2 regions of the Streptomyces sp. NBC_00726 genome follow, and region 1 is predicted to be linked to the other one. Evidence: riboswitches for the same ligand, from Rfam matches in the RefSeq annotation. Region 1 holds a riboswitch; the other holds the start of a gene.
What was found. Region 1 has a riboswitch for cobalamin ahead of OG338_RS28255 (CbtB-domain containing protein). Riboswitches for the same ligand answer to the same signal wherever they lie in the genome.

Region 1 (3,834 bases):
GCTACTACGAGTTCGGCACCGCCGCCGAGCGCTGGGAGCGCGCGGGGTTCTTCTTCGACGCGAAGGAGTACACGACCGCGGCCCGCATCCTGGACGGACTCGTCGCGGAGGTTCCGGAGCAGGTCGCGCCCCGGCTGCTGCTGGCCCGCGCCTACTACCACTCGGCGAGCCTCGGGCGGGCCGAGACGGAGCTTCGTGCGGTTCTGGAGCGCGATCCGGTGGAGCACTACGCCCGGCTGATGCTCGGCCGGACCCTGGAGCGCCAGGGGCGGCAGGCCGAGGCGGACACGCAGTTGCGGCTGGCCGCCGCGCTGTCCGGTGACCTCGGGTCCGCGTAACCGCGTACGGGCACCTGTCGTATTTCGGGTGCCGGAAGCGGCGGGCGCGTGATAGTCCAGAGGACCATGACCGACCTTGAAACGCCGCGCCTGGTCCTGCGCCCGATGACCCCCGCCTACGCCGAGTTCGTCGCCACCGCTTCGCCGCCGGCCGGGACGCGCTGGGCGCCCGGCTACCCCTCCCCCGGCGAGCGGGGGGCCGCCGCGCGCTTCCTCGTCACGTGTCTGAGGAGCGGCGATCCGACCCCCTTCGGTTCGTACGAGATACGGCTCCGCGAAGACGGTGTGGTCATCGGCGGCATCGGCTTCCACGCCGCGCCGGACGAGCGGCGGAGTGTCACGATCGGCTACGGGCTGGTGGAGTCGGCACGCGGGCGGGGTTACGCCTCCGAGGCGCTTCGGGCGCTGTTGCGGTTCGCCCGGGAACAGGGCGTCGTCCGGGTGCGCGGGGACGCCGACACCGGCAACATCGCCTCGCAGCGCGTCATGACGGCGGCCGGGATGCGCCTCGTGGACGAGGACGAGTCGCTGAAGTACTACCTGGCCGAGTGGACGGCGTAGAAACGGGCGGAGCCCACCGGTGATCACCCGGCGGGCTCCGCCCGTTGCGGCACGTACGCGGCCGGCCGTCAGCCCACCGCGGCGGCGGTCCGGTTCGCCCGGCCGTCCGCGGCCGTGTCGGCCCTCGGCACCAGCAGGCGTTCGGTGAGGTGGCCGAAGAGCAGGCCGAAGGTGGTCCACAGCGTGGCCTGCACCGCGAGCGTGGCCAGCCGGAACTGCCACAGCAGCGTGGCCGGGAAGTCCTTGCCGACCTCGTTGAACGAGGGCAGGAACACATAGGCGAGGGCGATCAGCAGTACGTAACCGGCGGCCGCGGCGACCGTCGCGTTCCAGTTGCCCAGGCGGGGTGCGAGGCGCTTGCCGACGATGACGGCGGCGACCGCGAGCAGCACACTGAGGGCGACCATCAGGAAGAACAGCGCGGTGCGTTTGCCGATGGTGTCGGGGTTGCCGACGGCCGGCGGGTTGGCCGGGTACTTCAGGAACGGCACGATGTACACGCTCACCAGGGCGGCGCCCGCGATCAGCGCGGCCGTGGCACGCGGGCCGAACCGGCCCATCCGGCCCAGCGCGTAACAGAACACGAGCGCGGCGATGCCGCCGACCGCGACGCCGAAGACGAGCACACCGGTGGCCAGGCCCGCGGTGGACTGCATGCCGCGGCTGACGAGTTCCTCGGCGGCGCCGTGGTCGTGGCCGTGGGCGCTGTGCGCGGCCTCTTCGAGCGCGATGGCCGAGTCGACCCGGGACTCGCCGAGGAAGTAGGCGACGAGCAGCGCGAGCGCGCCCGCGACCAGTCCGGCCAGCATGCCGCGGACCAGCAGGGCTCTGACGGATATGGAGTTCATGAGGGATTCCCCTGGATCAGCCGGTCGGTCGGTCAGTGGCAGGGGAAGCCGAGGAGGTGGCGGCCGTCGTGGACCCACTCGTGGACGCCCTCGCCCGAGATGACGGCCGTGGCGCCCTGCTCGGCGCCCACGAAGTAGAGCAGGACCAGCATGAGGATGCCGAAGAAGACCGCCCAAGGGGCAATGGCCTTCAGGGAGATGGGGGTGATGGCGGATGCGCCGGTGGCGGGGGCAGCAGTCTGCGCCATGGCAGAACCTCCTGTGGGAACACGCGTCCCGATCGTGGTGCCTGAGACGAAGGTGCTGGGTCTGACTTCCCGCGTGCGCGGGTACACAGTGGCGCGACCGTGCCGGATTCTCACCGGACTTCCTTCACACCCTCGTCATGTCGCCGCGACCATACCCCCTGGACACCGGGCACCGCCATGCCCCTTACAAGCGGTCCGTGGGGCCCGGATGCCATGGTGTGCTTGGCCGTGGGGCCGGTGTTCGGGAAGTTGAGGGTGGTAATGACGGTACGGGTGATGTTGATCTCACCGGCGATGAACGCGGCGCTGCGCGAGGCCCGGTTCGCCGGCGACGCGGCGCTCGACGCGTCCGGCGTGCGGGCGGCCCGGCTGGCCGCGCCCCACGTCCCGGAAACGGACCGGGCAGTGCACGGGCCGTCCGAGCGGTGCGCCCGGACGGCGGAGGCGCTGGGGCTGCGCTCGACGGGCGAACCGGGGTTGCGGGACTGGGAGTTGGGGCGCTGGTCGGGGGCCCGGCTGGACGAGGTGAGTGCGCGGGAGCCGGACGGGGTCGCGGCCTGGCTGGGCGACCCGTCGGCCGCCCCGCACGGCGGCGAGTCGCTGCTCGGCCTGTGCGCCAGGGCGGGCGCCTGGCTCGACTCGCTGACCGGTGCCGGCCGGGTGCTGGCCGTCGCCGAACCGCCCCTGGTGCGCGCGGCCGTGGTCCACGCGCTGGCGTTGCCGCCGCAGGCGTTCTGGCGCCTCGACGTCGCCCCGCTCACGCTGACGGAACTGACCGGGCGCTCGGGGCGCTGGAACCTCCGCGCCGGACGCCCACTCGCCGGCGGGTCCGGCGACCCCGACGGCAACACCGTTTTCCCCGGCGAACTCGTCGTGGACCACGTCCGCGTCACCACCAGCGACAGCGCGCCCCCGGCCTGATCGCATCGCGGAGGTCCCGCACGCGGCGCCTACCCCCGGTACGTCTCCAGCAGCCTCAGCCACACCTCGCTGATCGTCGGGTACGACGGAACCACGTGCCACAACCGGTCGATGGGGATCTCGCCCGCGACCGCCATCGTCGCCGAGTGGAGCAGTTCGCCGATGCCCGGGCCGACGAAGGTGACGCCCAGCAGGACTTCGCGGTCGAGGTCCACGACCATGCGGGCGCGGCCCCGGTAGCCGTCCGCGTACAGACCGGACCCGGCCACCGAGGCGAGGTCGTAGTCGACGGCGCGGACCCGGCGGCCGACCCGTTCCGCCTCGGCGAGGGAGAGGCCCACCGACGCGGCCTCCGGGTCGGTGAAGACGACCTGCGGGACGGCCGCGTGGTCGGCGGTCGCCGCGTGGGCGCCCCAGCGGGCGGTGTCCAGCCGCTTGCCCTGCGCGCGGGCGCCGATCGCGTCGCCCGTGATGCGTGCCTGGTACTTGCCCTGGTGGGTCAGGAGCGCCCGGTGGTTGACGTCGCCGGCCGCGTAGAGCCAGTCCGTGCCCTCGACCCGGCAGGTGTCGTCCACGACGAGCCAGGTGCCGGGTTCCTGGCCGACCGTCTCCAGGCCCAGGTCCTCGGTGCGCGGGGCGCGGCCGGTGGCGAAGAGGACCTCGTCGGCCTCCACGCTCCCGCCGTCGTCGAGTTCCACGGTGACCGGGCCGTCGCCACCCGGGCGGCGTACGGCGGTGGCCGAGACGCCCGTACGGATGTCCGCTCCGGCCTCGGTCAGCGCCCCGGCGACCAGCTCACCGGCGAACGGCTCCATCCGGGGCAGCAGCCCCTTGCCGCGTACCAGCAGGGTGACCTTCGCGCCGAGCGCGTTCCACACGGTGGCCATCTCCACACCGACGACTCCCCCGCCGACCACG
Region 2 (3,834 bases), 5.2 Mb from region 1:
GTCCGTCACTCATCCGAAGATCCTTTCCGGGCGCCGTCCGGCCACCACCGCGGGGGTCACCGCAACGCCCTGCTCAGTTCATCTTCCGTTCACTCAAGTTGCCTACGTTCCACGTGCCAATGACGTCGAACGATTGCCTGGGTAAATGGAACACATCACGCTGCTGCTCGCGATAGTGATCGTGACAGCTCTAGTGTTCGATTTCACGAACGGTTTCCACGACACCGCCAACGCGATGGCCACCACCATCTCGACCGGCGCACTCAAACCCAAGACGGCGGTCGCGATGTCCGCCGTTCTCAATCTGGTCGGCGCGTTCCTGTCCGTGGAGGTCGCCAAGACGATCTCCGGCGGGATCGTCAACGAGGACGGCCTCAGAACCGAGGTCATCTTCGCGGCGCTCGTCGGCGCCATCCTGTGGAATCTTCTGACCTGGCTGGTCGGGCTCCCGTCCAGCTCCTCCCACGCACTGTTCGGCGGCCTCATCGGCGCCGCGGTGATGTCCGCCGGCTGGTCGTCGGTCAACGGCGGCACCGTCGTCACCAAGGTGCTGCTGCCCGCCGTCGCCGCCCCGATCGTGGCCGGCGTGGCCGCGCTCCTGGCCACCAGGCTCACGTACCGGATCGGCGGGAAGATCCGTAACGACGCCCAGGAGAAGGCGACCGCCAAGGGCTACCGGGCGGGGCAGATCGCCTCGGCCGGGCTCGTCTCGCTCGCCCACGGCACCAACGACGCGCAGAAGACGATGGGCATCATCACGCTGGCCCTGGTCACCGGCGGCGTCCTCTCCCCCGGCTCCAACCCGCCGGTCTGGGTCATCGTCAGCGCCGGAATGGCCATCGCGCTCGGCACGTACCTCGGCGGCTGGCGCATCATCCGCACCATGGGCAGCGGCCTGACCGAGCTGAAGCCCCCGCAGGGCTTCGCCGCCCAGACCAGCGCGGCCACCGTCATCCTGGCCTCCTCGCACCTCGGCTTCTCCCTCTCCACCACGCAGTCCTGCTCCGGGGCCGTGATGGGCGCGGGCCTCGGCCGGGCCGGGGGTGTGGTCCGCTGGTCCACCGCCACCCGGATGTTCGTCGCCTGGGGCCTGACCCTGCCGGCCGCCGGTCTGGTCGGCGCGGGTGCCGAGTTCCTGACGAAGCAGGGCACCTGGGGCGTCGTGGTCGTCGCGGCCCTGCTGGTCGCTGGTTCCGGGGCGATCTGGGTGCTCTCGCGCCGCAAGCCGGTCGGCCACGGCGATGTCGCACCCGGCACCGAGGACGCGGCCCCGGCCGAGCCCGCCGGTGTCGTCACCCAGGCCATCGCGGCCGTGAGCCCGCCGCCCACCGCGGCCCAGGCGCACGACCTCGCCGCCACCATTCCGGCGCCCGCCGCACCCGCCGCCGCCGATCCGGCCCGACCCGCCACGGTCTGACCGACCCGGCACTCCGGTAAAGGACACCCGTATGAACATCGACTGGGCAGCTCTGGGCACCGTCTTCGGCGTCTCCCTCGTCACCACCGTCGCCCTGGTGGGCCTCTTCACGCTCGGCATCGTCGGCCTCTCCAAGCAGCCGGAACCGGCCGCGCAGGGCGGTCCGGCGGGCTCCTCGGTCCTGCTGGCGCGCGCCGGGGCGTACGTCTGCTTCGGGCTGTGCGCGGCGGCGGTCGCGTACGGCATCTATCTGATCGTCGCCTGACGCGGCACCCCCTCCCCCGGGCCGGACGCACCTCGTGCGCGTCCGGCCCGATGTGCGTCCGCCCACACCCCGCCGCCGCAGGTCAACGGCGAGTTGACGGGCGTTCGCGGGGCGTGGTGGACTGCCGGAGCCATTACGGCGACAGCAGAGGAAGCCGGTGCGAATCCGGCGCGGTCCCGCCACTGTCACCGGGGAGCGGTCCCCCACCGCACGTCACGGCCCGCGCGAGCGGACTGGAAGACCGGGGAATCCGCCGATCCGGAAGCCAGGAGACTCCTGCCGCCGTCACGTCGAACCAGGGCGCGGACCCTGAGTGAGGACATATCGCCATGCCCGGCTGCCGTGCGCCCCTCTCCCCACAGCCTCTGCCGGCGGACTCCGGTACGGCCGGCTGAGCCGTGCGTGCCGATCGCATCTACGCGTACGGCGCCACCGCCGGCCTGATCGCCGACCTGCTGCTCGGTGACCCCCGCAGGGGCCACCCGGTCGCCGCCTTCGGGCGGGCCGCCGCGGCCGTCGAGGACCGGCTCTGGCGCGACCACCGCGGCCGGGGCGCCCTGCACACCCTGATCTGCGCCGGGGGCGCCGCCGGGAGCGCCGCGCTCGCCGCCCGCGCCCTTCGCCGCCACCCCGCCGCGTCCGTGGCCCTGACCGCCGCCGCCACCTGGTCCGTCGTCGGCGGTACGTCGCTGGGGCGGGAGGCCCGGGCCATCGGCGGGGCGCTCGCCGCGGGGGACGTCGAGGCGGCCCGGGAGCGGCTGCCGCATCTGTGCGGGCGCGACCCGCAGGCGCTGGACGGCCCCGGGATCGCGCGCGCCGTCGTGGAGTCCGTCGCCGAGAACACCTCGGACGCGGTGGTCGGCGCCCTCGTCTGGGGCGCCCTCGCAGGGGTCCCCGGGCTCGTCGGCTTCCGCGCCGCCAACACGCTCGACGCGATGGTCGGCCACAAGTCGCCGCGCCATCTGCGGTACGGCTGGGCCTCGGCCCGGCTGGACGACCTCGCGGGCTGGCCCGGCGCCCGGCTCACCGCCCTGCTCGCCGTGGCCTCGGGCGGCCGGCCCCGGGAGGCGGTACGGGCCTGGCGGGCGGACGCCGCCAAGCACCCGAGCCCCAACGCGGGGCCGGTGGAGGCCGCGTTCGCCGGGGCGCTCGGCGTACGGCTGGGCGGGACCCTCACCTACGGCGGCCGGGTCGAGCACCGGCCCGTGCTCAACGGGGCGGCCGGCCGGGCGGTGGAGACCGCGGACATCGAGCGCGCGGTGCGGCTCTCGCGCCGGGTGGGCGTGCTGGCCCTCGGCGTCGGCGTGGCCGCCCGGCTGGGCGCGGGGGCGCTCGCTCGCCGGTCCCGCAGACCTCGTATACCTGGACGGAGAGCGATATGAGCGGCGGACTGCTGGTCGCCGGGACCACATCGGACGCGGGCAAGAGCGTCGTCACGGCGGGCATCTGCCGCTGGCTGGTGCGCCGGGGCGTGAAGGTCGCCCCGTTCAAGGCGCAGAACATGTCGCTGAACTCCTTCGTCACCCGCGAGGGCGCGGAGATCGGCCGGGCCCAGGCGATGCAGGCCCAGGCCGCCCGTGTCGAGCCGACCGCCCTGATGAACCCGGTGCTGCTCAAGCCCGGCGGCGACCGCTCCAGCCAGGTCGTCCTGATGGGGCGGCCGGTCGGCGAGATGAGCGCCCGCGGCTACCACGGCGGGCGGCAGGAGCGCCTGCTGTCCACCGTCACGGACTGCCTGGAGCAGCTGCGGAGCACGTACGACGCGGTGATCTGCGAGGGCGCGGGCTCGCCCGCCGAGATCAACCTGCGCCGCACGGACATCGTGAACATGGGCATCGCCCGGGCCGCGCGCTTCCCGGTCGTGGTGGTCGGGGACATCGACCGGGGCGGGGTCTTCGCCTCGTTCTTCGGCACGACGGCGCTGCTCGCGCCGGAGGACCAGGAGCTGGTCGCGGGATACCTGGTCAACAAGTTCCGGGGCGACGTCTCGCTGCTTGAGCCGGGGCTCGACATGCTGCGCGACCTGACGGGCCGCCCCACCTACGGGGTGCTGCCGTTCGCGCACGGGCTCGGTATCGACGAGGAGGACGGGCTGCGGGTGTCGCTGCGCGGCACCGTACGGGAGTCGGCGGTTGCCCCGCCGCACGGCGAG

Region 2: it holds a riboswitch for cobalamin, as region 1 does, so the genes downstream of both, OG338_RS05020 (cobalamin biosynthesis protein) here and OG338_RS28255 (CbtB-domain containing protein) in region 1, are expected to answer to the same signal.

What each region holds. Positions count from the first base shown of each region.
Region 1 covers NZ_CP108983.1:6,353,426-6,357,259, reverse strand. The annotation lists gene OG338_RS28270 (tetratricopeptide repeat protein) at 1-338, shown strand, start outside; gene OG338_RS28265 (GNAT family N-acetyltransferase) at 405-899, shown strand; gene OG338_RS28260 (CbtA family protein) at 968-1,747, opposite strand; gene OG338_RS28255 (CbtB-domain containing protein) at 1,780-1,995, opposite strand; adenosylcobalamin (AdoCbl) riboswitch at 2,041-2,132, opposite strand; gene OG338_RS28250 (histidine phosphatase family protein) at 2,257-2,916, shown strand; gene OG338_RS28245 (dihydrolipoyl dehydrogenase family protein) at 2,946-3,834, opposite strand, start outside.
Region 2 covers NZ_CP108983.1:1,124,873-1,128,706, forward strand. The annotation lists gene OG338_RS05005 (class II aldolase/adducin family protein) at 1-13, opposite strand, end outside; gene OG338_RS05010 (anion permease) at 146-1,417, shown strand; gene OG338_RS05015 (hypothetical protein) at 1,449-1,682, shown strand; cobalamin riboswitch at 1,829-1,958, shown strand; gene OG338_RS05020 (cobalamin biosynthesis protein) at 2,081-3,064, shown strand; gene OG338_RS05025 (cobyric acid synthase) at 3,061-3,834, shown strand, end outside.